One region of the Streptomyces sp. NPDC057543 genome, then DNA from elsewhere that is predicted to be linked to it. Evidence: riboswitches for the same ligand, from Rfam matches in the RefSeq annotation. Region 1 holds a riboswitch; the other holds the start of a gene.
The links. Region 1 has a riboswitch for S-adenosylmethionine ahead of ACFU8Q_RS30680 (aminotransferase class V-fold PLP-dependent enzyme). Riboswitches for the same ligand answer to the same signal wherever they lie in the genome.
Positions count from the first base shown of each region.

Region 1 (12,029 bases):
GGTTCATGAGCCACACGCCGCGCTTCCGCCCCGTAGTCAGCAGCACTCTGCTGGTCATGACCCTGGTCGCAGGTGTGACCGCCTGTGGGGGGTCCGACGGCCATCCGCTCGCGGCGAAACCGTACGACGCGACGGACGAGATCTCCGCCAACGTCCCCGCGGGCGACGAGAAGGCAGACCCCGACAAGCCGCTCGAAGTCAACGTCGAGGACGACGACGGCCGGATCACGGACGTGACGGCCACGGACACGGCCGGACGCCATCTGGCGGGCGAACTGGACGCCGACGGGAGGCGCTGGCACTCCACCTCCCCGCTCGCCGCCGGCACCCGCTACACCGTCCAGGTCAGCATGGAGGACGGCGACGGCGCCCCGGGCGGCCGTACGCTCTCGTTCGAGACCGACTCCGTCCGGGCCAAGAAGCTCCTGAAGGTCGCATTCGGCCCTCAGGCGGGCACCTACGGCGTAGGACAGCCCATCACGGCGCAACTCAGCACTCCGGTCAAGGACAAGGCGTCCAGGGCCACCGTGGAGCGCGCTCTGCACGTCCGCTCCATGCCCGCCGTGACCGGCTCCTGGTACTGGGTCGATGACAAGACCCTGCACTACCGCCCCGAGGACTACTGGCCCGCCGGAGCCACCATCAACGTCACCAGCGGCCTGGAAGGTATCAAGGTCAGCGACAACCTTTACGGAGCGCCCGCGAAGGCGCTGAAGCTCACCACGGGCGACCGTATCGAGGCCATCACCAACGCCGCCGCGCACACGATGACGGTCAAGCGCAACGGCAAAGTGATCAACACCATTCCGGTGACCACCGGCAAGCCCGGCTTCGCCACCAGAAACGGTGTCAAGGTCGTGCTGAGCAAGGAGTACTCCGTACGCATGCGCGGTGAGACGATCGGCATCTCGCAGGACTCGTCCGACGGGTACGACCTGATGGTCTACTACGCGACCCGCGTCACCTGGAGCGGCGAGTACGTGCACGCGGCCCCCTGGTCCACCGGATCGCAGGGGTACGCGAACGTCAGCCACGGCTGTACGGGCATGAGCACGAGCCTGGCCGAGTGGTTCTTCAACACCGTGCACACGGGCGACATCGTGCAGGTCGTCGGCAGCCAGGGCGAGATGATGACGCCGTTCGACAACGGCTTCGGCGACTGGAACCTGTCCTGGGCGAAATGGCAGCAGGGCAGCGCCCTGCAGAAGAGCGACGCGCCGGACCGCACGGAGACGATCCAGGCGGCGCGACTGCGCCCCGAGTTCTGACCGGCCCGGGGAGTGCGCTGCCCCCTCGGCGGAACCGCGGACGCAGCCGCGGCGCGCCTCAGGCGTCCACGCAGTCCCTGCTGCGCAGCAGAGCGGCCAGGGCGTCGGCGAACTCGACCGGTTCGACCGGAAGGGTCACCGCGGCGTCCGCACGGCTCCAGGTGGCCAGCCAGGCGTCCTGGGGGCGCCCCATCAGCAGCAGCACCGGCGGGCAGTGGAAGATCTCGTCCTTGATCTGCCGGCAGACGCCCATACCGCCCGCCGGGGCCGTCTCGCCGTCCAGGACGCAGACATCGATGCCGCCGTTGTCCAGCGCTTCCAGGACGGCGGGCAGCGTGGCGCACTCCAGGAACTCCACCGGTGGCACGTCGGCCGCGGGCCTGCGCCCGGCTGCCAGCCTCACCTGCTCACGGGTGTTGGCGTCGTCGCTGTAGACCAGGACCGTGGCGGTCGGCTGCATTGTTCCTCCGTGACATCTGTGTCTTCGGGGCTTGCCGGGCATGAACCGATGCGCGGATCGTACTCCGCCCGATGGGCTGTCAGTACCGCCCGGGACAGCGGATTCATGGGCCGTTCGGGGAGGGCACACCCTGTTGACACACCGAACAGCACCCCCCGGGGTGAGGGCGGGATAAGGGACCGACATAATGTCGAGCGTGGCGACAGCAACGACAGTAGAAACCGGGCACGCGCACCCGTCGGTCAATCGACCGAACCTCACCAGCGTCGGAACCATCATCTGGTTGAGTTCCGAGCTGATGTTCTTCGCGGCCCTCTTCGCGATGTACTTCACCCTGCGATCGGTGACGGGACCGGATCACTGGAAGGAAATGGCTTCGGCCCTGAACTTCCCGTTCTCGGCGACGAACACCACGATCCTGGTGCTCTCCTCACTCACCTGCCAGCTCGGCGTCTTCGCCGCGGAGCGGGGCGATGTGAAGAAGCTCCGTGCCTGGTTCGTGATCACGTTCGTGATGGGTGCGATCTTCATCGGAGGCCAGGTCTTCGAGTACACCGAGCTGGTGAAGAAGGACGGCCTCTCGCTGTCCTCCGACCCGTACGGCTCGGTGTTCTACCTGACGACCGGCTTCCACGGGCTGCATGTGACAGGCGGTCTCATCGCCTTCCTGCTCGTTCTGGGCAGGACATACGCAGCCAAGAGGTTCACCCACGAACAGGCCACCGCTGCCATCGTCGTGTCCTATTACTGGCACTTCGTCGATGTCGTGTGGATCGGCCTCTTCGCCACGATCTACATGATCAAGTAATCGGGCTCGAACCCGAACCACATCCAGCATCGACGCAGAAGATCCTGACACCGGGGTAATCCGTGAAAAAGCTCTCCGCACGACGACGCCATCCGTTGGCGGCGGTCGTCGTACTACTCCTCGCGCTGGCGGCTACTGGGGGGCTGTACGCCGCGTTTGCGCCCGCGAGTAAGGCGCAGGCCGACGAAACCGCCCAGTCCCTCGCCATCGACGAGGGCAAGAAGCTGTACTCCGTCGGTTGCGCCAGCTGCCACGGAATCGGCGGTCAGGGCACCACCGACGGGCCGAGCCTGGTGGGCGTGGGCTCCGCCGCCGTGGACTTCCAGGTCGGCACGGGCCGCATGCCGGCGCAGCAGCCGGGTGCCCAGGTACCGAAGAAGAAGGTCATCTACAGCCAGGCCGAGATCGACCAGCTCGCGGCGTACGTCGCGTCGCTCGGCGCCGGTCCGATCGTTCCGACCAAGAGCCAGGTCAGCCCTGACGGCGCGGACATCGCCAAGGGTGGCGACCTGTTCCGTACCAACTGCGCTCAGTGCCACAACTTCACCGGCGAGGGCGGTGCGCTGACGAACGGCAAGTACGCGCCCAGCCTCGAAGGCGTGGACCCGAAGCACATCTACGAGGCCATGCAGACCGGCCCGCAGAGCATGCCGTCCTTCCCGGACACGACGATGCCCGAGCAGCAGAAGCGGGACATCATCGCGTACGTCCAGACCGTGAACAGCGCCCAGTCGGAGAACCCGGGTGGTCTCAAGCTGGGTGGCCTGGGGCCGGTCAGCGAAGGCTTGTTCGCCTGGATCTTCGGGCTCGGCGCCCTGATCGCACTTGCCATTTGGGTCGCGGCCCACACCGCTAAGGCCAAGAAGTCATGAGTAGCCAAGAGATTCCAGACGAGAACCTGCCCGCTGAGCAGGACCACGCGCACGGCGCGGTAAAGGTCGCGGACGACCCGTTCGCCGACCCGGGGCTGCCGGCCCACAAGCCGCGCATCCAGGACATCGACGAACGTGCCGCGAAGCGCTCCGAGCGCACCGTCGCGCTCATGTTCACGCTGTCCATGCTGGCGACGGTCGGCTTCATCGCCTCGTACGTCATCTTCCCGGTCGACAAGATCGTGTACATCTGGCCCTTCGGCCATGTGAGCGCGCTCAACTTCTCCCTGGGTCTGACCCTGGGCGTGGCTCTCTTCGCGATCGGCGCAGGTGCCGTCCACTGGGCGCGCACCCTGATGTCCGACGTGGAGGTCGCCGACGACCGGCACGCCATCGAGGCCGAGCCCGAGGTCAAGGCGAAGGTCCTCGCCGACTTCGCGGCAGGTGCCCAGGAGTCCGCGCTCGGCCGGCGCAAGCTGATCCGCAACACCATGTTCGGTGCGCTGGCCCTGGTGCCGCTCTCCGGTGTGATGCTGCTGCGCGACCTCGGTCCGCTGCCGGAGAAGAAGCTCCGCAACACCCTGTGGGCCAAGGGCAAGCAGCTCATCAACATGAACACGATGCTGCCGCTGCGTCCCGAGGACGTCGCCGTCGGTTCGCTGACCTTCGCCATGCCCGAGGGGCTGACGGAGGACGCGGAGGACTTCCAGAACCAGATCGCCAAGGCCGCGCTGATGATCATCCGCATCGAGCCGCAGAACATCAAGGACAAGCGCGAGCGCGAGTGGGCCCACGAGGGCATTGTGGCCTTCTCCAAGATCTGCACCCACGTCGGCTGCCCGATCAGCCTGTACGAGCAGCAGACGCACCACGTGCTCTGCCCGTGCCACCAGTCCACCTTCGACCTCTCCGACGGCGCCCGCGTCATCTTCGGTCCGGCCGGTCACGCCCTTCCGCAGCTGCGGATCGGTGTGAACAGCGAGGGCAACCTCGAGGCGCTCGGTGACTTCGAAGAGCCCGTCGGTCCTGCATTCTGGGAGCGCGGATGAGTACTGCGACCACGAACACACCCGGTGCCGCGGCACCGGGCAATCGCAAGGCGCCCGCCGGCGAGCGGGTGGCCGACTGGGCGGACGGCCGGCTCGGGATCTACTCCCTGGCCAAGTCCAACATGCGCAAGATCTTCCCGGACCACTGGTCCTTCATGCTCGGTGAGATCGCCCTCTACAGCTTCATCATCATCATCCTCACGGGTGTGTATCTGACGCTGTTCTTCCACCCGAGCATGAACGAGGTCGTGTACCACGGCTCGTACGAGCCGATGCAGGGCATCAAGATGTCCGAGGCCTACGCCTCGACACTGGACATCAGCTTCGACGTCCGCGGTGGTCTGCTGGTTCGCCAGATCCACCACTGGGCCGCGCTGATCTTCCTGGCCGGCATGTTCGTGCACATGATGCGCGTCTTCTTCACGGGTGCGTTCCGCAAGCCGCGTGAGATCAACTGGCTGTTCGGCTTCCTGCTGTTCGTGCTGGGTATGTTCACCGGCTTCACCGGCTACTCGCTCCCGGACGACCTGCTGTCCGGTACGGGTGTCCGCTTCACCCAGGGCGCGATCCTGTCGATGCCGATCGTCGGCACGTACATCTCGATGTTCCTGTTCGGCGGCGAGTTCCCCGGCCACGACTTCGTGGCCCGGTTCTACTCGATCCACATCCTGCTGCTGCCGGGCATCATGCTCGGCCTGCTGGTGGCGCACCTGATCCTGGTCTTCTACCACAAGCACACGCAGTTCGCGGGTCCCGGCCGCACCAACAAGAACGTCGTCGGCATGCCGCTGTTGCCGGTGTACATGGCGAAGGCCGGTGGCTTCTTCTTCCTGGTCTTCGGCATCATCGCCATCATCGCGGCCATCGCCTCGATCAACCCGATCTGGGCCATCGGCCCGTACCGCCCGGACCAGGTGTCCACCGGCGCCCAGCCCGACTGGTACATGGGCTTCGCCGAGGGTCTGATCCGAGTGATGCCCGGCTGGGAGATCAACCTCTGGGGTCATACGCTCGTCCTGGGTGTGTTCATCCCGCTGATGGCCTTCGGACTGGTGCTCGCGATCATCGCGGTCTACCCGTTCATCGAGTCCTGGATCACCGGGGACAAGCGCGAGCACCACATCCTGGACCGCCCGCGCAACGCCCCGACCCGGACGGCCTTCGGCGTCGCCTGGATCACCGAGTACGTCATCGTCTTCATCGGCGGTGGCAACGACCTGTGGGCCACGCACTTCCACCTGTCGCTGAACGCCATTTCCTGGTTCGTCCGGATCTTCATCTTCGTGGGACCGGTCCTCGCGTTCATCGCCACCCGGCGGATCTGCCTCGGCCTCCAGCGCCGTGACAAGGAGAAGGTGCTGCACGGGCGCGAGTCCGGCATGATCAAGCGCCTGCCACACGGTGAGTTCGTCGAGATCCACGAGCCGCTCGGCCCCGAGCAGCTGCACACGCTCACCGCGCACGAGCAGTACAAGCCGGTCGAGATCGGCCCGACGGTCGACGAGAACGGTGTCGAGCGCAAGGTGTCCGCCCTGCAGAAGCTGCGTGCCAAGCTGAGCAAGGGCTACTACGGCGAGGACAACCAGATCGCCAAGCCCACCGTCGAGGAGTACAAGGAGATCACCAGCGGCCACGGTCACCACTGATCGTCTGAACTGATCGCCACAGCAGGAGCCCCGTCCATCCGATGGACGGGGCTCTTCGCTGTCCCCGGCCCTCGATAGGGTGGGGCTATCCCTTTTATCGGCTGTGGACCCCAGGAGCGGACCATGAACGTTGTGACCCCGGTCGGCGGCGACAGCGTGGCGGACCGTTCCTGGCCCGGCCTGCTGAACCCGCTGCTGCGCGGCGAGAACCTGACCGCGGCCGACACCGCGTGGGCGATGGACCGCATCATGAGCGGTGAGGCGAGCGATGTGCAGATCGCCGGTTTCGCGGTGGCCCTGCGCGCCAAGGGCGAGACGGTCGACGAGGTGTCCGGCCTGGTGCGCGCGATGTACGAGCACGCCCACACCATCCACGTACCCGGTCGTACCGTCGACATCGTCGGCACCGGCGGCGACCTCGCCAAGACGGTCAACATCTCCACGATGTCGGCGATCGTCATCGCGGGCACCGGTGCCAAGGTGGTCAAGCACGGCAACCGGGCCTCCTCGTCGGCGAGCGGTTCCTCCGACGTGCTGGAGAAGCTCGGCGTCAACCTGGAGCTCAGCACGCAGCGGGTCGTGGAGGTCGCCGAGGAAGCGGGCATCACCCTCTGCTTCGCGGTGAAGTTCCACCCCGCTCTGCGCTACGTGGCCAGGGCCCGCAAGGAACTCGGTGCCCCGACGACGTTCAACATCCTGGGACCGCTCACCAACCCGGCGAACGTGCGCTCCCAGGCCATCGGCGTCGCCGACCTGCGGATGGCGCCCATCGTCGCCGGTGTCCTCGCCGAGCGCGGCAATTCGGCGCTGGTCGTCCGCGGTGACGACGGCCTGGACGAGCTGACGACGACCGCGACCTCGCGCGTCTGGGTGGTCCGGGACGGAGCGGTGCGCGAGGAGGTGTTCGACCCGCGCGACGTCGGTCTGGAACTGGTGCCGCCACAGGCGCTCCGCGGTGGCGACCCCTCGTACAACGCGGATGTGGCCCGCCGGGTACTGGCCGGCGAGCACGGGCCCGTACGGGATGCCGTGCTGCTCAACTCCGCGGCGGCGCTGGTGGCTCTGGACCCGACGGACGGCACGCTCAACGAGCAGATCGCCGCCGGGATCGAGAAGGCCGCCGAGTCCATCGACTCGGGAGCGGCCCGGCAGGCGCTGGAACGCTGGGTGGCGGTCAGCAACGCCTGAGCCGACGGAAGGTGACGCGGGGCGCGGTCCGGATCCTGGACCGCGCCTTGCGCGTCGACGCACGTATGGCAAGATGCTGCGCAGGTCATGAGTGACAGCGACTACGGCCCCGGCCCGCTGTCCGGCAACCCTCCGTCCGTGGCGGGGTGCCCCGGGTGAAGACCAGGCCGTAGGCAGCGAGGTCTGCGGCAAGCGCGGGCCCCTCGGCATCTGTGAATGCCAACCCCCGGGGTCCTGGTCCCTAGGGAGTCTCTTGTGAGCAAGCGAATGCGATAGGGCTTCTCGGCCCTCCTCCGCACCCTCTTCTTCTCTTTCCGCTGCGCTGCCGCGTATCCGCCGGCGCACGCGATTCGCCTGCCTGTTACGGGAGTTCGCCATGTCTGTCTTCACCGCTGCCGCCGACCAGTCGCTTTGTACCCCTCTGCCGGTTCTGGGCAAGGATGTAACGGTTCCGCTCGTCACGGGCGGTGAGGTCGCGTACGCCGCTCTCGACTACGCCGCCAGCGCCCCGGCCCTGCAGCGCGTCTGGGACGACGTTGCCGCATACGCCCCGTACTACGGCAGCGTCCACCGCGGTGCCGGGTACCTCTCGCAGCTCTCCACGGATCTCTTCGAGAACAGCCGCGCGACGGTCGCGGAGTTCCTCGGGTGCCGCGCCGAGGACCAGGTGATCTTCACCCGGTCGACCACCGACTCCCTGAACCTGCTGGCCGCGGTCGTCCCCGCCGATTGCCAGGTCTTCGTGTACGAGACCGAGCACCACGCCTCGCTGCTGCCCTGGCGCGACGCCCGGGTGACCTACCTGAACGCCCCGCGCACCCCGGCCCAGGCCGTCGAGGCGCTGGAGCGGGCGCTCGCCGACCGTGACCCCTACGGCCCCGCGCTGGTCTGTGTCACCGGCGCCTCCAACGTCACGGGTGAGCTGTGGCCGGTGAAGGAGTTGGCGGCTGCCGCGCACGCGCATGGTGCCCGGATCGTGCTGGACGCCGCGCAGCTCGCCCCGCACCACCCCGTCGACATCGCGGACCTGGACGTCGACTGGGTCGCCTTCTCCGGGCACAAGCTGTACGCGCCGTTCGGCTCGGGCGTGCTCGCGGGCCGGGCCGACTGGCTGCGGGACGCCGAGCCGTACCTGGCCGGCGGCGGCGCCTCGCGCAGGGTCGCCCGGCGCGGCGACGGCGGTGTGGACGTCGAGTGGCACACCACGGCAGCCCGCCACGAGGCCGGTTCCCCCAACGTCATCGGCGTGTACTCCATCGCCTCCGCCTGCAAGGCGCTCACCGAGGCCGGCTTCGACAACCTGGTTGCCCGGGAGCAGCACCTCGTCACCGCGGTCCGGACCGGTCTCGCCGGGGTCCCCGAGGTCAAGGTGCTCTCGCTGTTCGGCGACGACGCCCCGAGGGTCGGCGTCATCTCCTTCGTGGTGGAGGGCTGGAACAGCTCGCACTTCGCCGCCGCGCTCTCCGCCGAGTACGGCATCGGGGTACGCGACGGACTGTTCTGCGCACACCCGCTGGTCCGCACCCTGCTGGGCAGCGACCCGCAGGAGGTCGGCGAGTGCGGCGCACCGGAGGCCGAGCCGGGCGAGCGGTCGCTGAACGCGATCCGGGTGAGCTTCGGGGCGGGTACGCCGGACGAGCACATCGAGCGCTTCGTCCGCGCGGTCAAGGAGCTGGTGAGCAAGGGCGCCCAGTGGAAGTACCGCACCGAGGACGGCCGCTGCGTCCCGGACCGGGGCACGGCGCAGCTCTGACGGGCACGTAACGCTTCGGCGGGGGAGGGGCGTCCGAGCCCGTCCCCCGCCGAAGTGCTACGCCGTGATGCGGGGCGTACCTACGCGTCGAGGCCGATGGCGAAGGCGGCCTCCAGGTCATGCTGCGAGTACGTACGGAACGCCACGTGCGTGTCGGTGGCCTCCACGCCGGGGATCTTGCTGATCCGGCCGGGGATGACGTCCGCCAGGTCGTCGTGCTTGGCCACCCGGACCATGGCGATCAGGTCGTACGTACCGGTGACCGAGAAGACCTCGCTGACGCTGTCCAGCGCGGCGATGGCTTCGGCGATCTCGGGAATCCGGTCCACGCTGGTTTTGATGAGCACGATCGCGGTGATCACGGCTGACTTTCTCCCTCGGTGGCCCTGGCTGGTGACTTCACTCTATCCGTACGCCGGTAACGCCCCCAGGCGTAGAGGAAGCCGAGGGCGAAGCCGACCACATGGGCCAGATACGCCACGCCGGGCCCCCCGCTGCCCGCGCTCTGGACCGCCAGCCACTGCAGGGCGAACCAGAAGATCAGCACGATCCAGGCGGGGAAGCGCAGCGGCAGGAAGAAGAGGAACGGGAACAGGCTGGTGACCCGGGCCCTGGGGAACAGATAGAGGAACGCCCCGAGCACCGCCGAGATCGCCCCCGACGCGCCGACGAGCGTCTGGTCGGACGTGGCGTGCGCGGCGGCGTAGGCGACCAGGGCGAGATAGCCACAGGCGACGTAGAAGAAGGTGAACTCGGTACGGCCCATGCGTTCCTCGGTCATCACTCCGAACACGTACAGGAAGAGCACGTTGCCGAGCAGATGCAGCCAGCTGCCGTGCACGAAGAGGGCGGTGAGCGGGGTGAGCAGGGCGCGTGCGGAGCCGTCCCACAGCTCGCTCGGGATCACGCCCCAGCGTTCGAAGTACCCGGCCTGGGCGGCGAGCAGGGCGTCGGCACTGCCGTAGGACGAGTTGAAGCCGGAGAGCGGACTGATCAGGAAGATCAGACAGCACAGGGCGATCAGGGCGTGGGTCACCGAAGGTCCGCCCGAGGTGACCGTCCGTAGGAGCCCACTGGTCAACCTGTAGGCCGCGGCACGCCGATCGATCATGAACAGAGCATGACGCAAGCGGAGGGAACGGGACAGACCGCCTCGCCGTGTCTGGGGGACACACCGAGGCCGTAGGGTTACGGCAGGACATCCGCAGTTCGACGGCGCACCGCGAGATCCTTGAAGCAGGCAGCACGAGGCTCGACGAAAGAGGACGCACGATGACGACGGTTCCCCAGCCGACCGACGGGACCCGCTGGCGTTGCACGCTCTGCGGAAATCTCACGCGCTTCGACGTGACCCGCTCCTCCAAGGTCGTCGAGTACGTCCATCTCGACCTGGCCGGGGAGTCCACCGTCGAGGAGCGCGAGGTGGTCAGTGAGACCATCGAGTCGGTTCGCTGCCGTTGGTGCAACGCGGTGGATCAGATCGAACTGGTGGCCAGGCCGGGTGCCGACTCCTGACGGAGGCGCGCACAGACAATTTGGGGTGACGGATGGTGGAGCAGCCCGCTAGCGGCGCAGAGCCGGCCGAGGCGGCCGGCGACGCCGTCGAGGCGCTCGACCGCCCGCTGCCCGAAGCTGTACGGCGGCGGGTCGTCGCGCTGGTCTCGGACGCCTTCGGTGGCCTGACGGTCACCGAACTCCCGGCCCAGCTGAGACAGTACGCCCGCTTCACCCCGACCCGGCGCGCCAAGTTCGCCGGGAACGCGATGGCGGCCGCCCTGGAGGGTGACGCGCTGTTCCGCCAGCGGATCGGTGAACGGCTCAAGGAGGGGCAGCCGGAGCTGACCGCGGCGCTGGAGGCGGGTTCGCCGCCTGCCGCCGCCGACCCCGTCGATGTTGCCGCCGCGGCCTATGTGCTGCGCCCGGCCGGCTGGGTGAAGCTGGTCGCCGCCGCGGGCGAGGAGGCCCAGCGGGCCGACGCCGAGCGCGCCGACGAGGAGAGCCGCCGCGAACTGGAACGGTTGCGCGAGGAACTCGTCCACGCCCGCTCCCAGACGAAGAACGAGACGGAGCGGCTGCGCGTCGAGCTGGACGCGGCCCGCAAGGAAGCCGAGTCGCTTCAGCGCAAACTGCGCAGTGCCGTCAACGACGTCAAGCGCGGCGAGGCCGCGTTGCGTCGCAGCAGGGCCGAGACGGAGACCGTACGGTCCGACGCGGCTGCGCAGATCTCCGCGGCGGAGAGCGAGACCCGCAGGCTGAAGGCGCGGCTCGGTGAGGCCGAGGCGTCCGTCGAGGCGGGCCGCAGGGCCGCAAGGGAGGGCCGCTCGGTCGAGGACATGCGGCTGCGGCTGCTGCTGGACACGGTGCTCGACGCGGCCAGCGGGCTCCGTCGTGAACTGGCCCTGCCACCCTCCTCGATCCGCCCCGCGGACAGTGTCGACGCGGTCGAGCCCGGCCGGATGTCGCCCAAGGACATTGCCGCCAGGGCGCTTTCGGAGACCGATCCGGCCCTGCTCGACCAGTTGCTCGCGCTGCCGCAGGCGCATCTGATCGTGGACGGCTACAACGTCACCAAGACCGGCTATCCGCAGCTGCCGCTGGAGAAGCAGCGGTTGCGGCTGCTTGGCGGTCTCGCGGTGCTCGCGGCGCAGACCGGCGCGGAGATGACCTGCGTCTTCGACGGGGCCGAACTGGCCGCCCCGGTACTGCTCGCACCGCCGCGTGGAGTCCGGGTGCTGTTCAGCAAGCCCGGTGTGACCGCGGACGAACTCATCCGCCAGCTGGCGCGCGCCGAACCGCCGGGCCGGCCGGTCGTGGTGGTCTCCACCGACCGCGAAGTCGCCGACGGAGTGGCGAAGGTGGGCGCCAGGCCCGTTGCGTCCGTCTTGCTCCTGAAGCGCCTTTCGCGCGTCTGATGAACGATTGTCCGAACTCGGCGGAACTCGGTGGAAATTGGGGAACGGACCGTCAAGTCGCCGCTACGCCCTG
Region 1 covers NZ_JBHVFF010000237.1:692-12,720, forward strand. Annotated here, with positions in the region: gene ACFU8Q_RS30645 (Ig-like domain-containing protein) at 6-1,268, shown strand; gene ACFU8Q_RS30650 (hypothetical protein) at 1,327-1,728, opposite strand; gene ACFU8Q_RS30655 (heme-copper oxidase subunit III) at 1,916-2,536, shown strand; gene ACFU8Q_RS30660 (c-type cytochrome) at 2,599-3,408, shown strand; gene ACFU8Q_RS30665 (Rieske 2Fe-2S domain-containing protein) at 3,405-4,457, shown strand; gene ACFU8Q_RS30670 (cytochrome bc complex cytochrome b subunit) at 4,454-6,103, shown strand; gene trpD (anthranilate phosphoribosyltransferase) at 6,227-7,291, shown strand; SAM riboswitch class IV at 7,375-7,492, shown strand; gene ACFU8Q_RS30680 (aminotransferase class V-fold PLP-dependent enzyme) at 7,668-9,044, shown strand; gene ACFU8Q_RS30685 (Lrp/AsnC family transcriptional regulator) at 9,125-9,406, opposite strand; gene ACFU8Q_RS30690 (rhomboid family intramembrane serine protease) at 9,403-10,155, opposite strand; gene ACFU8Q_RS30695 (hypothetical protein) at 10,317-10,559, shown strand; gene ACFU8Q_RS30700 (NYN domain-containing protein) at 10,595-11,956, shown strand.

Region 2 (17,023 bases), on a different contig from region 1:
GCTGGCGACATGGTGAGGAGTGACCAGGGATGACGGCCGGGAACAACGGCGCAAACAAGCCCGAGGACGACGATCCGTTCGGCTATCTGTACGAGGACGGACAGGCAGCGGGCGCGCAGGCGCCGCGGCAGGGTGGTTACGGCTACCCGGGCCCGGCGGCCCCGCAGCCCGGGGTGCCCCGGACCTCGTACAACCAGGTGCGGACCGTCGGCGAGCGCCAGTACGGGCAGCAAGTGCCGTACCAGCAGTCGTACGGTCAGCCGAACGCGCAGTACGCCGCCCCGGAGACGTTCCCCGGCGGCGCTCCCCCCGCGCACGTGGCGCAGCAGGGCGGCCGCGGCCGTCCCGGCGGCCCCGGCAAGAGCGGCCCGAACACCAAGGGCCTGCTGATCGGCGCGGTCGCGGTGGTCCTGGTCGTGCTCATCGGCATCGGCGCCGCGCTGATCACGGGCGACGACAAGAAGGACAAGAAGAAGGACGAGGCCACCACCTCCGCCGGACCCGGCAGTCAGGTGGAGGAGTCCCCGAAGCCTCAGGAGTCCGCGAGCTCCGAGGCCCCGGCCGAGCTCCCCAAGCAGGACGCGGCGACGCTGAAGCTCGGCGGCACGGCGCAGTTGGACAACACGGTCAAGGGCGCCGAGAGCGCCAACGGCCAGTACATCAACCTCAATGAGGTCGGCAGGTCGGCGACCTGGTCGGTCGAGGTGCCGGAGGCCGGTCCGTACACGCTGTTCGTGACGTACGGCGTACCGGGCAAGGACGCGAAGACGTCGCTCACGGTCAACTCCGAGGCTCCCCGCGGCATCAGGATGACGAACTTCGCGAACGCGCCGGAGGGTGACCTGGAGAAGGGCTGGACGACCACGTTCGCCTGGGTCAACCTCAACAAGGGTGCGAACACCCTGATGATCTCCTGCAACGAGGGCGACCAGTGCGACGCCAATCTGGACCAGCTGTCGTTGAAGGCCGGTCACGTGAAGCGCTGAGCGTGTGACGAGAACGGTCCGGCCCCATCGCCCGAGCGAGGCGAGGGGGCCGGACCGTTTCTGTTCCGCGTCGATTCAGCCCATCAGGGCCAGGAAGCCGGCCACCGTCGCGGCCATCGCCTCGCGGCCCGGAGCGATGTATTTGCGCGGGTCCACGCCCGTGGTGTTCTCGGCCAGGTACGCCCGTACCGCGCCGGTGAACGCGGTGTTCAGTGCCGTACCCACGTTGATCTTGACCATGCCGGAGGAGGCGACGGCCCGGCGGATCTCCTCGTCCGGGACGCCGCTGGAGCCGTGCAGCACCAGCGGGACGGGGACCGCGTCGCGCAACCGGCCGATCAGGGCGTGGTCCAGGGCGGCGGTGCGCTCGGTCATGGCGTGCGAGGAGCCGACCGCGACGGCCAGCGCGTCCACGCCGGTGTCGCGGACGTACGCGGCGGCCTCGGCCGGGTCGGTACGGACGCCGGGGGCGTGGGCGTCGAGCGGGGCCTCGCCCTCCTTGCCGCCGACCTTGCCGAGCTCGGCCTCGATCCAGATGCCGCGCTCGTGCCCCCAGGCCACCGCCTCGGCCGTGGCCCGCACGTTCTCCTCGTAACCGAGCTTGGAGGCGTCGAACATCACCGAGCCGAAGCCCTCCGTGTGCGCCTGGTGCAGCAGGTCCACGGACTCGACGTGGTCGAGGTGGAGCGCGAGGGGGGCGTCGGAGGCGCGGGCGACGGCGGCGGCCGCGGCGGCGATCGCGGAGAGCCGGCCGCCGTGGAACTTCACGGCGTTCTCGGAGATCTGGAGGATGGCGGGTGCTCCGGCGCGCTCGGCGCCGACCGCGATGGCCTCCGCGTGCTCCAGCGTGATGACATTGAAGGCGGCGATTCCGCGTCCCTGGGCCTGTGCGGCGGAGACGAGTTCACCGGTGCTGACGAGCGGCATGCTGACCTCTGTTGCTTCTGCTGAACGGACCGGTCGGGCGGTCCGGTACGGGTGGCGGCTCAGAGGCTGTCGAGTGATCCGGTCGGGAAGCGTGCGTGCCAGGGCGTGGCCGCCCGATCGGAGGTCACCCGACAGCGTCTCCGGCCGCCGCGGTGTGTTCCTCGACGTCGACGCCCGGCAGGAGCTCCTCGTACGCCGCGCGGTCGAAGTCACCGGCCGTCGGGGAGAGCACGGTCGCCGTCGACAGTGCCACCGCCCGCCGCAGCCGGTCCGGCCAGCTCAGCCCCTCGACGAGGCCGGACAGCAGCCCGGCCACCGCGGAGTCGCCCGCCCCGGTCGGATTGCCCAGGACCCTGGCGGGCGGCGAGGCCCGCCAGACGCCATCGGGGGTGACCGCCAGCATGCCGTCGGGGCCCAGTGACGCGATGACGCCGTGCGCGCCGCGGCGGCGGGCGTCGCGGGTGGCGCGCAGCGGTTCGCGGGAGCCGGTGAGCTGGGCGAGCTCCTCGGCGTTGGGCTTGATCAGGTCGGGACGGGCGGCGATGCCGCGGCGCAGCGGTTCGCCGCTGGTGTCCAGGAGTACGGGGACGCCCGACGAGCGGGCCAGCCGGACCAGTTCGGCGTAGGCGCCGACGTGGATGCCGGGCGGCAGGCTGCCGCAGAGGGCGACGGCATCGGCCTCGGTGAGGAGCTCCGCGTACCGGCCGAGGAGGGCGGCCCATTCGTCGGCGGTGACGAGCGGGCCGGGTTCGTTGAGCTGGGTGGTGTCGCCGGTGGTCCGGTCGACGACGGCGATCGTGCGACGGGTGTTCCCGGCGATGGTGACGAGGGCGTCGGTGATCGGGGCGGGGGCGGGGGCGGGTACGGGTGTGGCGGTTGCGGTGGTGGCGGCGGGTGTGACGGTTGCGGCAGCGGCCCTGGTGTCCGTTCCCGTCGTGTCCCGCGGTGGGAGTTGCGCCAGCAGTTCGCGCAGTACGGCTCCGGTGGAGCCTCCGGCGAAGCCGGTGACCACGGTCGCCTGCCCGAGGGCGGAGAGCACCCGGGCCACGTTGAGGCCCTTGCCGCCGGGCCGTTCGGCCATGTCGCTGACGCGGTGGCTGGCGTGCGGGACGAGCTCCGGGACGCCGTACGTCAGGTCGAGTGCCGTATTCAGTGTGACCGTGAGGATCACCGCGGCCGCTCCCTCGATCCCTGCTTCGAAGCGCGAATCCGTGCTTGGAATGCGCTTTCTCTGGCTGTTTCCCAGGTGATCATGCCAAAGAGGTGGCGGTCGGCCCAGACCCCCGGACCAACCGCCGTCTCTTCGTTACGTATTCGACTCACCGTCAGTAACGGGTCAAATCAACCAATTTGGGGCTCGATGATCCATTCGCCCTTGCGCATGACGCCCTTGAGTGTGAAGTCCGCGTCCAGGACCACCAGGTCCGCGTCCTTGCCCGGCTCCAGCGAGCCGACCCTGTCGTAGACACCGAGCAGCCGGGCCGGGTTGGCGGAGATGGACTGCACGACGTCCCCGACCGGGATCCGGTCGATCGTCACGGCCCGGTGGAACGCGGTGTCCAGGGTGAGTGTGGAGCCCGCGATCGAGTTGCCCTCCACCAGCCGTGCGACGCCGTCCTTGACCTCGACGGCGAGCGGGCCGAGCTGGTAGCGGCCGTCGCCGAAGCCCGCCGCGTCCATGGCGTCGGTGATCAGCGCGACGCGGTGGGCGCCCGCGTGGTGGTAGGCCAGCTCCAGGGCGGCGGGGTGCAGATGCGTACCGTCGTTGATCAGCTCGACGGTGATCCGCTCGTCCTCCAGCAGCGCCGCGATCGGGCCGGGTGCGCGGTGGGCGAGCGGCGGCATCGCGTTGTAGAGGTGCGTGGCGACGGTGGCGCCCGCGTCGATCGCCTCGACGGTCTGTTCGTACGTGGCGTCGGTGTGCCCGATCGCGGCGATGACCCCGTGCTCCGCGAGCAGCCGCACCGACTCGATGCCGCCCGGGAGTTCGGTGGCGAGCGTGAACATCTTCGCGGTGCCGCGCGCCGCGTCCATCAGCTTGCGGACCTCGGCCGGGTCCGGGTGGCGCAGCAGATCCTCGCTGTGCGCGCCCTTGCGGCACGGCGAGATGAACGGCCCCTCGAAGTGGATGCCGGCCAGGTCGCCCTGCTCGACCAGCTCGGAGAGGAGGCCGGCCCGCTGGGCGAGGAAGTCCATCTCGCCGGTGACGGTGGAGGCGACCAGCGTGGTCGTGCCGTGCTCGCGGTGGGTGTGGATGCCGGTGAGGACCTCGTCCACGGTGCCGGAGGTGAAGGACGCGCCGCCGCCGCCGTGGTTGTGCATGTCGACGAAGCCGGGGACCACCCAGTGGCCGCTCAGGTCGATGGACCGGGCGGCATCCTCCGGCATCGAGCCGGCGATCCGGGTGCCTTCGATGATCACCCGGCCGTCCTCGACGGTCCCGGTGGGAAGCACCACCCGGGCACCTGTGAGAACGGTGCTGTCTGCGCGTCCGGCCATCAGGCGGATACCTCCGTGGAGAGAAGATCCCAGGCGAGCAGCCCTGCGCCCAGGCATCCGGCGGTGTCCCCGAGGGCCGCCGGGACGATGTGGGGCAGCTTCTGGAACGTGACGCGTTCCTCGACGGCCGCACGGAGTGGTGTGAACAAGGTTTCCCCGGCCTCGGCGAGCCCGCCACCGATGATGAGCATGCGGGGGTCGAGCAGGGTCAGCGCCGTGACCAGTCCGGCGGCGAGCGCGTCCACGGTGTTCCGCCAGACCTCCGCGGCCGCCGGGTCGCCCGACTCGACGGCCTTCGCGCAGTCTGCGGCGTCCGCCGTCGGATCGCCGGACGCGGCGGCCCAGGCCCGGGTCACGGCGGCGGCGGACGCCAGGGTCTCCAGACAGCCGCGCTGGCCGCAGCCGCAGTCCGGGCCGTCCGGCCGGACCACGATGTGCCCGATCTCGCCCGCGTACCCGTGCGCGCCGGACTCGATGGTGCCCGCGATACCGATGGCGCCGGCGATCCCGGTGCCCAGCGGTACGAAGAGGAACCGGTCGGCGCCCTTGCCCGCGCCGATCCGGCCCTCGGCGAGCCCGCCGGTGCGCACATCGTGGCCGAGCGCGACGGGGACGCCGCCGAGCCGCTCGCCGAGCAGTACCCGCATGGGTACGTCGCGCCAGCCCAGGTTCGAGGCGTAGACCGCGATCCCGTTCTCGGCGTCGACGATGCCGGGCACGGCGACACCGGCCGCGACGGCGCTCTCTCCGAAGTGCTCCTCGCCGTACGCCCGCAGGTCCGCGGCGAAGGCGAGAATCGACTCCACGACGGCGTCGGGACCGCGCTCTCTGCCGGTCGCCCGCCGCGCCTCGTGCAGCAGGGTGCCGTCCGCCCCGACCAGTGCGGCCTTCATTCCGGTGCCGCCCACATCGAGGGCGATGACGTGTTTCACGGGAAACAGTTTCGCCCGAGGAATCAAAAAGGTCTAGTCCACTATTGAGGTTTGTTGCGCATCCATACAAAATCGGCGCCAACGGGCCGCCCATGGCGTTCGACGTGTTCACGCGCGGCGAGGTCGTCGGTGGCACAGGGCGCGGAGCAGCGCAGGACGCCGAGCAACGGGCGAACCGGTGGCGACCCTCCGGCCGGGCGATATGTTGGCTGATATGACCACCCCCTCGAATGGCCCCGATGCCACGGACAGCCCCGGCGGCCTCTCCGACCGGGACCGTGCCGTGCTCGCCGTCGAGCGGCAGTCGTGGGCCGGGCCCGGGGCGAAGGACCGTGCGATCCGCGAACAGCTCGGCATCTCGCCCACGCGCTACTACCAGTTGCTGAACGCCCTCCTCGACGACCGCCGAGCCCTGGAGGCCGACCCGGTCACGGTGAACCGCCTGCGCCGGGTACGGGAGGCGAGGAGGGGGCGGCGCTGACCGGGGATCACCGCTGAACGTGGCTCTTCACCCCGGGAACGCCCGCAGGACGCCCCCGGCGCCCCGCCCCTGGTCGGAGCTGTCCGGGGCTCCGCCCCTGGAAACGCCCGCTTCAGTCGCCCCGCCCCTGGCCTCCCGCTATGCACCCCCCAACCCCCGCGCCCCGCTATAGGCTCGCCCCATGGGCAGCAACCCGCACGCACCCACGCCGAGCGAAACCCCGTCCGAGCTCCCCGCACCCACCACCCCACCCGGCCGAGAAGCCCTCGCCGCGATCCTCGCCCGCCCCGACCGCGCCGTCATCGCGCTCGACTTCGACGGGACCCTCGCCGACATCGTCCCGGACCCGGAGCAGGCCCGCGCCCACCCCGGAGCCGTCGACGCGCTCGTCGCGCTCGCCCCGAAAGTGGCGTCCATCGCCGTGATCACCGGCCGCCCGGCCGGCGTCGCGGTCCGGCACGGCGGCTTCGACGGAGTTCGGGGACTGGACCACCTCGTCGTCCTCGGCCACTACGGCACCGAACGCTGGGACGCCGTGTCCGGCACCGTCCGCACCCCCGCCCCGCACCCCGGCGTCGCCGCGGTCCGCGCCGAACTCCCGGGCGTGCTCGACCGGTTCGGCGCGTGGCACGGCACCTGGATCGAGGAGAAGGGCCAGGCGCTCGCCGTCCACACCCGCCGCGCCGCCGACCCGCAGGCCGCGTTCGACGCCCTGCGCGAACCCCTCGGCGAGCTCGCCGCCCGGCACGGACTGATCGTCGAACCCGGCCGCCTGGTCCTGGAGTTGCGCCCGCCGGGCATGGACAAGGGCGTGGCGCTCGCACAGTACGTAAGGGAGACCGACGCCGAGTCCGTCCTGTACGCGGGCGACGACCTGGGCGACCTCGCCGCGTACGCCGCCGTGGAGAAGCTCCGCACCGAGGGCCCCGACGGCATCCCGGGCCTGCTGGTCTGCAGCGGCAGCGCCGAAGTGCCGGAACTGGCCGAACGCGCGGATCTGCTGCTCAACGGCCCCGGAGCCGTCGTCGGCTTCCTGGCGGCCCTGGCCGAACGGATCTGACCGGCTCACTCCCGCCGCAGCGCGTCCAGCTGATCGAGGAACCACTGCTGCGGCGGGAGCGCCACCGCGGCCGCGGCCAGCCGTTCCGTGCGCGCCGCCCGTTCGTCGTCCGCCATGGTGAGTGCCTCGTGCAGCGCCGAGGCCGTCGCGGACACGTCGTACGGGTTCACCACGACCGCGTCGCTGCCCAGCTCCTCGTACGCCCCCGCCTCCCGCGACAGCACCAGCGCGCAACCGTGGTCGGAGACCACCGGAACCTCCTTGGCGACCAGGTTCATGCCGTCGCGGATCGGGTTGACGAGCGCCACGTCGGCCAGCCGGTACGCGGCGAGCGAGCGGGCGAAGTCGTCCTTGACGTGGAGCACGACCGGCGTCCAGCCCGCCGTGCCGTACGCGGCGTTGATGTCGTCGGCGACCTGCCGCACCTCGGCCGTGTAGTCGCGGTACACCGCCAGGTCCTGCCGCGAGGGGTACGCGAAGGCGACGTGGACGACGCGCTCGCGCCATTCGGGCCGCTCTTCGAGCAGCTCGCGGTAGGCGAACAGCCCGCGCACGATGTTCTTGGACAGTTCCGTCCGGTCCACTCGCACGATCGTCCGCCGCCCGGGGCCGATCTGCTCCCGCAGTGCTGCCATCCGTTCGTCCACGTCCGCCTCGTGCGCGCGCCGGCGCAGGAAGTCGGCGTCCGCGCCGAGCCCGTGCACCCCGATCCTGGTCCGCCCGGTGCCGCCCAGGAGCTCCGTGCAGCAGCCGATGAAGGCGTCGGCCCAGCGCCGGGTCAGGAAAGCGGCCCGGTCGGCACCCAGGATGCCGTGCAGCAGCTGCTCGGCGATGTCGTCGGGGAGCAGGCGGAAGTAGTCGACGGGCGCCCACGGGGTGTGCGAGAAATGGCCGATCCGCAGGTCGGGGCGGAGGCCACGGAGCATGCCGGGCACCAGCGCCAGGTGGTAGTCCTGCACCAGCACCGCCGCCCCGGGGCCCGCTTCCTCGGCAAGCGCCTCGGCGAAGGCCCGGTTGTACGTCTCGAACGACGCCCAGCGCCGCCGGAACTCCGCGTCGAAGACCGGCTCCAGCGGGGTCTGGTACAGCATGTGGTGGACGAACCAGAGCACCGAATTCGCGATGCCGTTGTAGGCGTCAGCGTGGACGGCCGCGTCGATGTCGAGCATCCGTACGCCGGGCTCACCGACCCCGCGCCGGACCGCCTCCCGGTCCCCGTCACCGAGCGCGGCGCACACCCACAGCTTGTCCTTGACGGCGCTCAGTCCGGAGACGAGCCCGCCGCCACCCCGCTTCGCGTCGAGTGATCCGTCCGTGTCCAGGGTGTACGACACCGGGCCGCGGTTGGACGCGACGAGGACCTGGGCGGTGGACTGGGCTTCGTGCTCGGAGACCATGTTGCGGAATCTAGCCGGATCACGAACCGTCCAAACGTGCAAACGTGCGAAGTCGGGCCCCGTCAGGCCGCGCGGCGTGAAACGTACTCCTCGATCTCACGCATCGGAGGCCGCTCCTCGGTGTCCACCGCATGGGTGCGCGGTACGAAACCGTCCTCGCCGCGCTCGAACTGGGTGAGCGAAGGCCGTACCAGGTGCCCGCGGGACAGCCGGAGTTGCGCGGTCCGGTAGATCGCCGCCGCCATCCGGCCGAGCGCCTGCCCGTCCTGGTGGCGGTGCTTGCGCACCCCCACGTCGACCTGGGCCAGCGCGTCCAGGCCCACGGTGTGCAGCGCGTCGACCAGGAGGCCCAGCTCCACTCCGTACCCGACGGGGAAGGGCAGCTGTTCGAGGAGGGAGCGGCGTACGGCGTACTCGCCGCCCAGCGGCTGGACGAAGCCGGCCAGCTGCGGCCAGTGCAGATTGAGCAGCGGACGGGCCACCAGCTCGGTGACGCGACCGCCCTGACCTGCCGTGTCACCGAGCGGGCGGTCGTACATCGCCTTGACGAACCGGACGTCCGGATCGGTCAGCAGCGGGCCGACGATGCCGGAGACGAAGTCGGCCGAGAATTCCTTCAGGTCGGCGTCGACGAAGCAGACGATGTCCCCGCCGGTCACCAGGAGCGACCGCCAGAGCACCTCGCCCTTGCCGGGCAGGGCGGGTATCCGGGGCAGTATGTCGTCCCGGTGCACCACCCGCGCGCCGGCCTCCCGGGCCACCTTCGCGGTGGCGTCCGTGGAACCGGAATCGATCACCACGAGTTCGTCGACCAGCTGGACCTTCTCCATCAGCTCGCGCCGGATCGTCGTCACGATCGCGCCGACCGTCGCCTCCTCGTTCAGTGCGGGCAGCACGACACTCACGCTTCCGCGGCCCGGTTCCTTGGCGGCGAGGAGCCGGTCCAGCGGGCGGTCGGCGACCGACCAGGAACGCCTGGCCAGCCAGCTCTCGACCTCTTCCAGCACGGTCGATACTCCCTGTATGTGATCCATCTCGCGGTTCGGACGACTATCTCAACCGTCCGGTGCTTCGGTTACAGTCTTGAACAACGCGGACGGCCGTCGCATGTCGGGGTCGGTCCGCCGATAAACGCCTGGATCGGAGATCCAGCGCCATAGCGCTCATCCAGAGGGACTGAGGGAACGGCCCGTTGAAGTCCCGGCAACCCTCCCGCCGACCGCGAGGTCAGGTGGGGAAGGTGCCAATTCCGTCTCGTGGCGAAATGCGCCGCGAGGAAGATGAGGAGAAAGGGCCTCGCCTCCATGGCTGCGCAGACTGTTGCAGTAAGCACCGACTCTTCCGCCGAGGTTGTCGATCTGGGTCCTGCCGCGGCGCTTTCCTGCCGCGAGTGCGGCGAGCGATTCGAACTCGGTCCCATTTTCGCCTGCGCGTCCTGTTTCGGGCCGCTCGAAGTGGCGTACGACCTGCCGAGCGGCTCCCCCGACGAGCTGAAGAAGCGCATCGAGGCCGGACCCGACAACATCTGGCGCTACGCGCCGCTGCTGCCGGTCCCCGCGAACGTCGCGGACAAGCCCAACATCAACCCCGGCTTCACCAAGCTGGTCAAGGCCGACAACCTCGCCCGTGAGCTGGGCGTCACCGGCGGTCTGTACGTCAAGGACGACTCCGGCAACCCGACTCACTCCTTCAAGGACCGCGTCGTCGCCATCGCCGTCGAGGCCGCCCGCGCCTTCGGTTTCACCACCCTCTCCTGCTCCTCCACCGGCAACCTCGCCGGTGCGGTGGGCGCTGCCGCCGCCCGGGCCGGCTTCCGCTCCTGCGTGTTCATCCCGCACGACCTGGAGCAGGGCAAGGTCGTCATGGCAGCGGTGTACGGCGGTGAGCTGGTCGGCATCGAGGGCAACTACGACGACGTCAACCGCTTCTGTTCGGAGCTCATCGGCGATCCGCTCGGCGAGGGCTGGGGCTTCGTCAACGTCAACCTGCGTCCTTACTACGGCGAGGGCTCCAAGACCCTGGCGTACGAGATCTGCGAGCAGCTCGGCTGGCAGCTGCCCGACCAGATCGTCATCCCGATCGCGTCCGGCTCGCAGCTCACGAAGATCGACAAGGGGCTCCAGGAGCTGATCAAGCTGGGCCTGGTCGAGGACAAGCCGTACAAGATCTTCGGCGCCCAGGCCGAGGGCTGTTCCCCGGTCTCCACCGCCTTCAAGGCCGGTCACGACGTCGTGCGGCCCCAGAAGCCGAACACCATCGCCAAGTCCCTGGCGATCGGCAACCCGGCCGACGGCCCGTACGTCCTGGACATCGCCCGCCGCACCGGAGGCGCGGTCGAGGACGTCAATGACGAGCAGGTCGTCGACGCGATCAAGCTCCTCGCCCGCACGGAGGGCATCTTCGCGGAGACGGCGGGCGGCGTGACGGTCGGCGTCACGAAGAAGCTGATCGAGGCCGGTCTGATCGACCCGGCGCTGACCACCGTCGTCCTCAACACGGGTGACGGCCTCAAGACCCTGGACGCGGTGGCCGCCACCTCGCAGGCGACCGCCACGATCCGCCCGAGCCTGGACGCGTTCCGCGCCGCCGGACTCGCCACCAGCTGACCACCCGAGACTCCAGGAAGGGCACCCATCATGAGCGTCAAGGTCCGTATCCCCACCATCCTCCGCACCTACACGGGCGGCCAGGCCGAGGTCCCGGCCGAGGGCTCGACCCTCTCCCAGGTCATCCAGTCCCTGGAGCAGAACCACCCGGGCATCGCCGCCCGCGTCCTGGACGACCAGGGCAAGCTGCGCCGCTTCGTGAACGTCTACGTCAACGACGACGACGTGCGCTTCGAGGGCGGCCTGGAGACGGCCACGCCGGACGGCGCCGGAATCTCGATCATCCCGGCGGTCGCGGGCGGCTGCTGACCCCCCGTCCGGCTCCCGGGCCGGCTTTCGCCGCCTTCGACGTGTCACCGGAATTGCCCCCTCTGCGAGAGAAGCGGAGGGGGCAATTCTGCATGGTTGAGCGCGGTACAGTGTGGGAAGTCCCCCCAGCTGCCCGTGCCGCCCGCATATGAGAATGCGCCCGGCCACGACAAGAAGCAGCCAAAGTAGTCGATCTCCTTGCGCCATAAGTCACCTTTGCCCGGCCCGACTTGCCCTGGAATCTCATGAATTCCTCATAATCGGGCGTTCGGTGCTGCCCAGAATTCTCGTCCGATTGACCTGTTGCAGAGGGCAGTTGGGCAGATACATTCGGCCGCGGTCGACGCGTTCCGGCGCACGCACCCTCTCCTGTCGGAGGGTGAGTTCTGACCCGGGTCCGCGAAGTGCGGTCCTGTGCAAGGGCCAGTAATAGGGGAGTTAGGCATGGCTCAGGGCACCGTCAAGTGGTTCAACGCGGAGAAGGGGTACGGCTTCATCGCGGTCGACGGTGGTGCGGATGTTTTCGTCCACTACAGCGCGATCCAGATGGACGGGTACCGCACCCTCGAAGAGGGTCAGCGAGTTGAATTCGAGATCTCGCAGGGCCAGAAGGGGCCGCAGGCGGACATGGTCAAGCTCGCCGTCGGCTGAGCTCGACGCGGTCGGCCAACGACAATACTCACGCACTACTCACGCACGGAGGGTCCGTACCCCTGGGGTACGGACCCTCCGCGCGTCTGTGTGTCCGAGCGCCCGTGTCCGTGCGACGCGCGTCTGCGTGTCGTGTGTCCGGGGCTGTCCGAGGGGGGCCGTCGTTGTCCACATCCCGAGGCGGACGCTTGCACTCTCCGGGGTCGAGTGCTAATCATTGGCGTTAGCACTCTCCAGGTGAGAGTGACAGAACTTGGACCGGGCCGGTGAGGCCCGCAGGTCCGGTGGGGCAAGGAACCACCGGTCAGGCAGGCCGTCCGTCGCGGGCGCCACTCGGTCCGGAGCAATCCACCCCTGTCCGGGAGGACCACTTCACATGGCCAAGATCATCGCGTTCGACGAGGAGGCCCGGCGCGGTCTCGAGCGCGGCATGAACCAGCTCGCCGACGCCGTCAAGGTCACCCTTGGCCCCAAGGGTCGCAACGTCGTCCTTGAGAAGAAGTGGGGCGCCCCCACGATCACCAACGATGGTGTGTCCATCGCCAAGGAGATCGAGCTGGAGGACCCGTACGAGAAGATCGGTGCGGAGCTGGTCAAGGAGGTCGCCAAGAAGACGGACGACGTCGCCGGCGACGGTACGACCACCGCCACCGTTCTCGCCCAGGCTCTCGTCCGCGAGGGCCTGCGCAACGTCGCCGCGGGTGCCAACCCGATGGCCCTCAAGCGGGGCATCGAGAAGGCCGTCGAGGCCGTCTCCGCCGCCCTCCTGGAGCAGGCCAAGGACGTGGAGACCAAGGAGCAGATCGCTTCGACCGCCTCCATCTCCGCCGCCGACACCCAGATCGGCGAGCTCATCGCCGAGGCCATGGACAAGGTCGGCAAGGAAGGCGTCATCACCGTCGAGGAGTCCCAGACCTTCGGTCTGGAGCTGGAGCTCACCGAGGGTATGCGCTTCGACAAGGGCTACATCTCGGCGTACTTCGCCACGGACATGGAGCGCATGGAGTCGTCGCTGGACGACCCGTACATCCTGATCGTGAACTCCAAGGTCAGCAACGTGAAGGACCTCCTTCCGCTGCTGGAGAAGGTCATGCAGTCCGGCAAGCCGCTGCTGATCATCGCCGAGGACGTCGAGGGCGAGGCCCTGTCGACCCTGGTCGTCAACAAGATCCGTGGCACCTTCAAGTCCGTCGCCGTCAAGGCCCCGGGCTTCGGTGACCGCCGCAAGGCCATGCTCGGCGACATCGCCATCCTCACCGGTGGCACCGTCATCTCCGAGGAGGTCGGCCTCAAGCTGGAGAACGCCGGTCTCGACCTGCTCGGCCGCGCCCGCAAGGTCGTCATCACCAAGGACGAGACGACGATCGTCGACGGCGCCGGTGACACCGACCAGGTTCAGGGTCGCGTCAACCAGATCCGTGCCGAGATCGAGAACTCCGACTCGGACTACGACCGCGAGAAGCTCCAGGAGCGCCTCGCGAAGCTGGCCGGCGGCGTGGCCGTCATCAAGGCCGGTGCCGCGACCGAGGTCGAGCTCAAGGAGCGCAAGCACCGCATCGAGGACGCGGTGCGCAACGCCAAGGCCGCCGTCGAGGAGGGCATCGTCGCCGGTGGTGGCGTGGCTCTGCTCCAGGCCTCGGCCGTCTTCGAGAAGCTGGAGCTCTCGGGTGACGAGGCGACCGGCGCCAACGCCGTCAAGCTGGCGCTGGAGGCCCCGCTCAAGCAGATCGCCGTCAACGGTGGTCTTGAGGGCGGCGTCGTCGTCGAGAAGGTGCGCAACCTGGCCGTCGGCCACGGTCTGAACGCCGCGACCGGCGAGTACGTCGACATGATCGCCGAGGGCATTCTCGACCCGGCGAAGGTCACGCGCTCCGCCCTGCAGAACGCCGCGTCCATCGCCGCGCTCTTCCTCACCACCGAGGCCGTCATCGCCGACAAGCCGGAGAAGGCCGCCGCGGCCGCTCCGGGCGGCATGCCGGGCGGTGACATGGACTTCTGATCCTGACGGATCGGTAGTTCCTGTACAGCTGTTCCCCATCGACCCCCGGGACCTGTCGGTCCCGGGGGTCGATGTCGTTCCGTCGGCGTCCGGCGCAGTACGCCCCGGTATACCCAGGTATGCCCCGGTTCGTCGCAGGTCGTCGTAGGTCGTCGCGGCCCGTCGCCGTTACGGCAGCCGGTCGAGGAGCCAGGTGCTGAGTTCCTCCGTCACGAGGGTGTGCCCCTCGTTGCGGGACGCGAGCTTGAAGTCGTGCAGTCCGCTCTCCTCCTCCGGGAGCGAGGAGATGTCCACATACAGCTCCTCGTCCGTGTCCAGACCGCGGATGTCGACCGCGCTGACCGCCGGCACGAAGCAGTGCGAGCGGATCCGGACGTCGGTCTTGAACCCGAGGAGGGGGTTGAGGGCGTTGAACGTGTCGGCGAGGATGCCGAAGCCTTCCAGCGAGCCGCCGGGTGCGCCGTCGATCGACGGGAGTCCGGACGTACGCACCTCGTTGGTCTTCAGCGTCACCACCCGCAGTTTCGCGACGAGTTCGTCGTCGCCGGGGGACTGGGTGTAGAGCTTGGTGCCGACCACCGACAGGCCCTTGCCCTCCAGGGCCAGTTCGCCCGCCCGCACATCGGTGCCGGTGCCGTCGGCCACGCCGTTGGATACACCGATCAGCTGGGGTCGCTGCGGCCATTCGCCGAGGTCCGCCATCTCCGCGAGGAACGCGGTGCGCTCGTCGCTCTGTTCCGGCGTCCCGTCCCACTTGGCGATGTGCCGCCAGAGCAGCTGACGTGCGGCCGGGCTGTTGATCTGGTCGGAGAACCGGCTGTCGAGATCGTGGATGTAGTGCGCGAACGACTGGAGCGCGATCGGGATCCAGGCGCCGCGGTGCGGGCTGTCGTACGAGAAGTACAGCGCGGTCTGGTGGTCGATGCGCCGGCGTTCCATCTTGGCCAGCGCGTGCCGGGTGACCAGCCCGCCCATGCTGAATCCGCCGACGGCCAGCGGTGCGTCGCCGTGCCGCTCCATGGCGGCCCGCGTGATCGCCGCCTGCGCGGTGACGGAGTTGTCCAGAATCGATGCACTGCGCTCATGGAAACCGAGCAGGATGACGTCGCGTCCACGGCGGCGCAGCTCGCTGATCAGTGCGAAGTCGCCGAACTCCATGACTTCCCAGGAGAAGTCCAGACTGCTCGGCCCGGTGTTGAAGCCGTCGGCGAAGATCACGGGCCGTACGAGGCCCGGGTTCCCCTCGCCGTAGTAGACCCATGCGGTGCCGCCCGGCAGGTCCCACACGGTGCTGGGCGGCAACGGGAGCGCACCGTGCGGCTCGGCGTCCAGGCGGGGGCCGGGGGCCAGGGTGATGGCGGGCTTGCTGTGAAGCGCCGAGACGATTTGCTCGTGGGTCGGTTCGGACATGATGCGTTCCCCTTGGGGTCGAGTGACTACAATACGCGTCCACGAGAACACGGAACGTAACGATCAAGTAGGGGAAGTGGATCAAACCACTCCCAGGCGGGAGCCGGTTTCGGACACCCGGTGTGCTCGGAGGCTCCCGCCCTATCTCCTCTCGGAGCGCGGCGTCATCGCGGCCCGGACCTCGCTCATGCGGCTGCGTACGCCCGTGGACGGGACGGTTCCGGCCGGGCCGGTGGGGGTGTCGGCGGGGTTGCCCCGGCACGGTCCGCAGCGGCCGCCGATCAGGGCCTCCGCAGGGCCGGGGGCGCGGCACTCGCCGCATTCGAGGGTGCGCAACACCGTTCGCTGCTGTGTCGGAGCGGCCCGTTCGGGTGGCATCTTGTCGGTCAGCCGCCTGCGGACGAGGGCCGCCGCGTGGTGAATGGGGGTGGGGAGGCCGTCGGTGAGGGCGTGGAGCAGTTCCGCCTCCGTGGCACCGCGCTCGAACCACACGGTGACCTGCGGCTCCAGCGCCGCGCAGTCCGCCGCCGACAGCGTGAGCGCAGGTGCGGTACGGCCCAGCGCGGCCAGCAGGACGAATGCCCGCGAGCGAGTGGGGTGTTGCCGCCGCTCGGGTGGCATGTCGCCCCGGGTGAACGCCGCCCACCACTCGTCGTCCCGCGCGGTGCGGGAGAAGAACGTACGGGTCACCCACAGCAGGACCTCGTCATTGGCCACGCACTCGCTGCCGCGCCGCAGATGTCCCGCGTCCTGGAGCCGGTTGAGGGCGGTCCGCAGGGCACACTGCCCGTACGGGAGGACCTTGGCCATCGTCTTGACGGAGATGTCGGCGCCGTCGGGCAGCTGGTCGATGTAGGCGGCGATGGATGCCTCGCGGGGCGGCAGGTGCGCGAAGTCGCGGTCGGCGCGGGGGAGGTGCGAGGGCGCTGAACGCTTGCCGTAGCCGGGATTGGCCATCGGGTGCGGAAGCGTGGGCGGGGATACGTGCGGGGCGCACGGGGCAGCACTAAGCTGGCTGGCAGCCATGAGGTCGAGTCCTGTTCGATCAAAGTGGTCAGACCCCTGTTTCGGTGTTCGTGCACCGGCAGGGGTCGTTCGTTATTCGGAACGCTAAGCCGTCACTACCGTTCGTGGCAAGCCGGTCACGAAAAGTCAACTCGCCGGGCGGGGAGGGTGGGTGGGAAGTGGCCCACCTCCCATTCCTCGGAAAGAGCGCTCGGACTTCGCGGCTTGAGCTCCGGGGGAATTCGCCTGGTCGTGAGGGGCGCGCGTGCGTGGAGCATGTGCGCCGTGCGTGATGCCACGCGCCCGCCCCCGTTGGGGTGGAATACCGCGCCGGAGGCCTTCGGGGGTGTGCGAACTGCCCCGCGTCCTTGTGATCTTGGAGGCTCCGGGTCGCCGCCGACGGGGCCCGTTTTCCATGTTTCGCTCTCGTACGAGGAGTCCCGTGCGTATTCGTTCGATCCTGTCCCTCGCCGCGTCCGCCGTCGCCGTGGCAGCACTGGCCACCCCCGCCCAGGCCGCGGACGCCGCCGACGGCGCGTACCTCATCCGTGACCTGCGCACCGGCCAGTGTCTGGCCGGTGGCGAAGGCCTGGGCGGCGGTCACATCGAGCCCTGCAGCCCCCGTACCGTGTGGGAGATCCGCAACCAGGGCGACGGTCTGGCCCAGATCGTCGACGTGCACGGAGGGAATCGCTGCCTGGCGCTCTCGCCGATCCGGATCTTTCCGCCGGCCGTGTGGGTGGACCAGTGCGGCAACCAGC
Region 2 covers NZ_JBHVFF010000028.1:7,925-24,947, reverse strand. Annotated here, with positions in the region: gene ACFU8Q_RS07800 (carbohydrate-binding protein) at 30-986, shown strand; gene ACFU8Q_RS07795 (ketose-bisphosphate aldolase) at 1,062-1,913, opposite strand; gene ACFU8Q_RS07790 (1-phosphofructokinase family hexose kinase) at 2,038-3,084, opposite strand; gene nagA (N-acetylglucosamine-6-phosphate deacetylase) at 3,255-4,412, opposite strand; gene ACFU8Q_RS07780 (ROK family protein) at 4,412-5,344, opposite strand; gene ACFU8Q_RS07775 (DUF3263 domain-containing protein) at 5,559-5,825, shown strand; gene otsB (trehalose-phosphatase) at 6,007-6,885, shown strand; gene ACFU8Q_RS07765 (trehalose-6-phosphate synthase) at 6,891-8,282, opposite strand; gene ACFU8Q_RS07760 (glucosyl-3-phosphoglycerate synthase) at 8,345-9,289, opposite strand; SAM riboswitch class I at 9,443-9,569, shown strand; gene thrC (threonine synthase) at 9,587-10,888, shown strand; gene ACFU8Q_RS07750 (MoaD/ThiS family protein) at 10,919-11,197, shown strand; gene ACFU8Q_RS07745 (cold-shock protein) at 11,642-11,848, shown strand; gene groL (chaperonin GroEL) at 12,225-13,847, shown strand; gene ACFU8Q_RS07735 (esterase/lipase family protein) at 14,016-15,257, opposite strand; gene ACFU8Q_RS07730 (hypothetical protein) at 15,399-16,283, opposite strand; gene ACFU8Q_RS07725 (hypothetical protein) at 16,705-17,023, shown strand, end outside.
Region 2: another riboswitch for S-adenosylmethionine. It lies ahead of thrC (threonine synthase); the one in region 1 lies ahead of ACFU8Q_RS30680 (aminotransferase class V-fold PLP-dependent enzyme).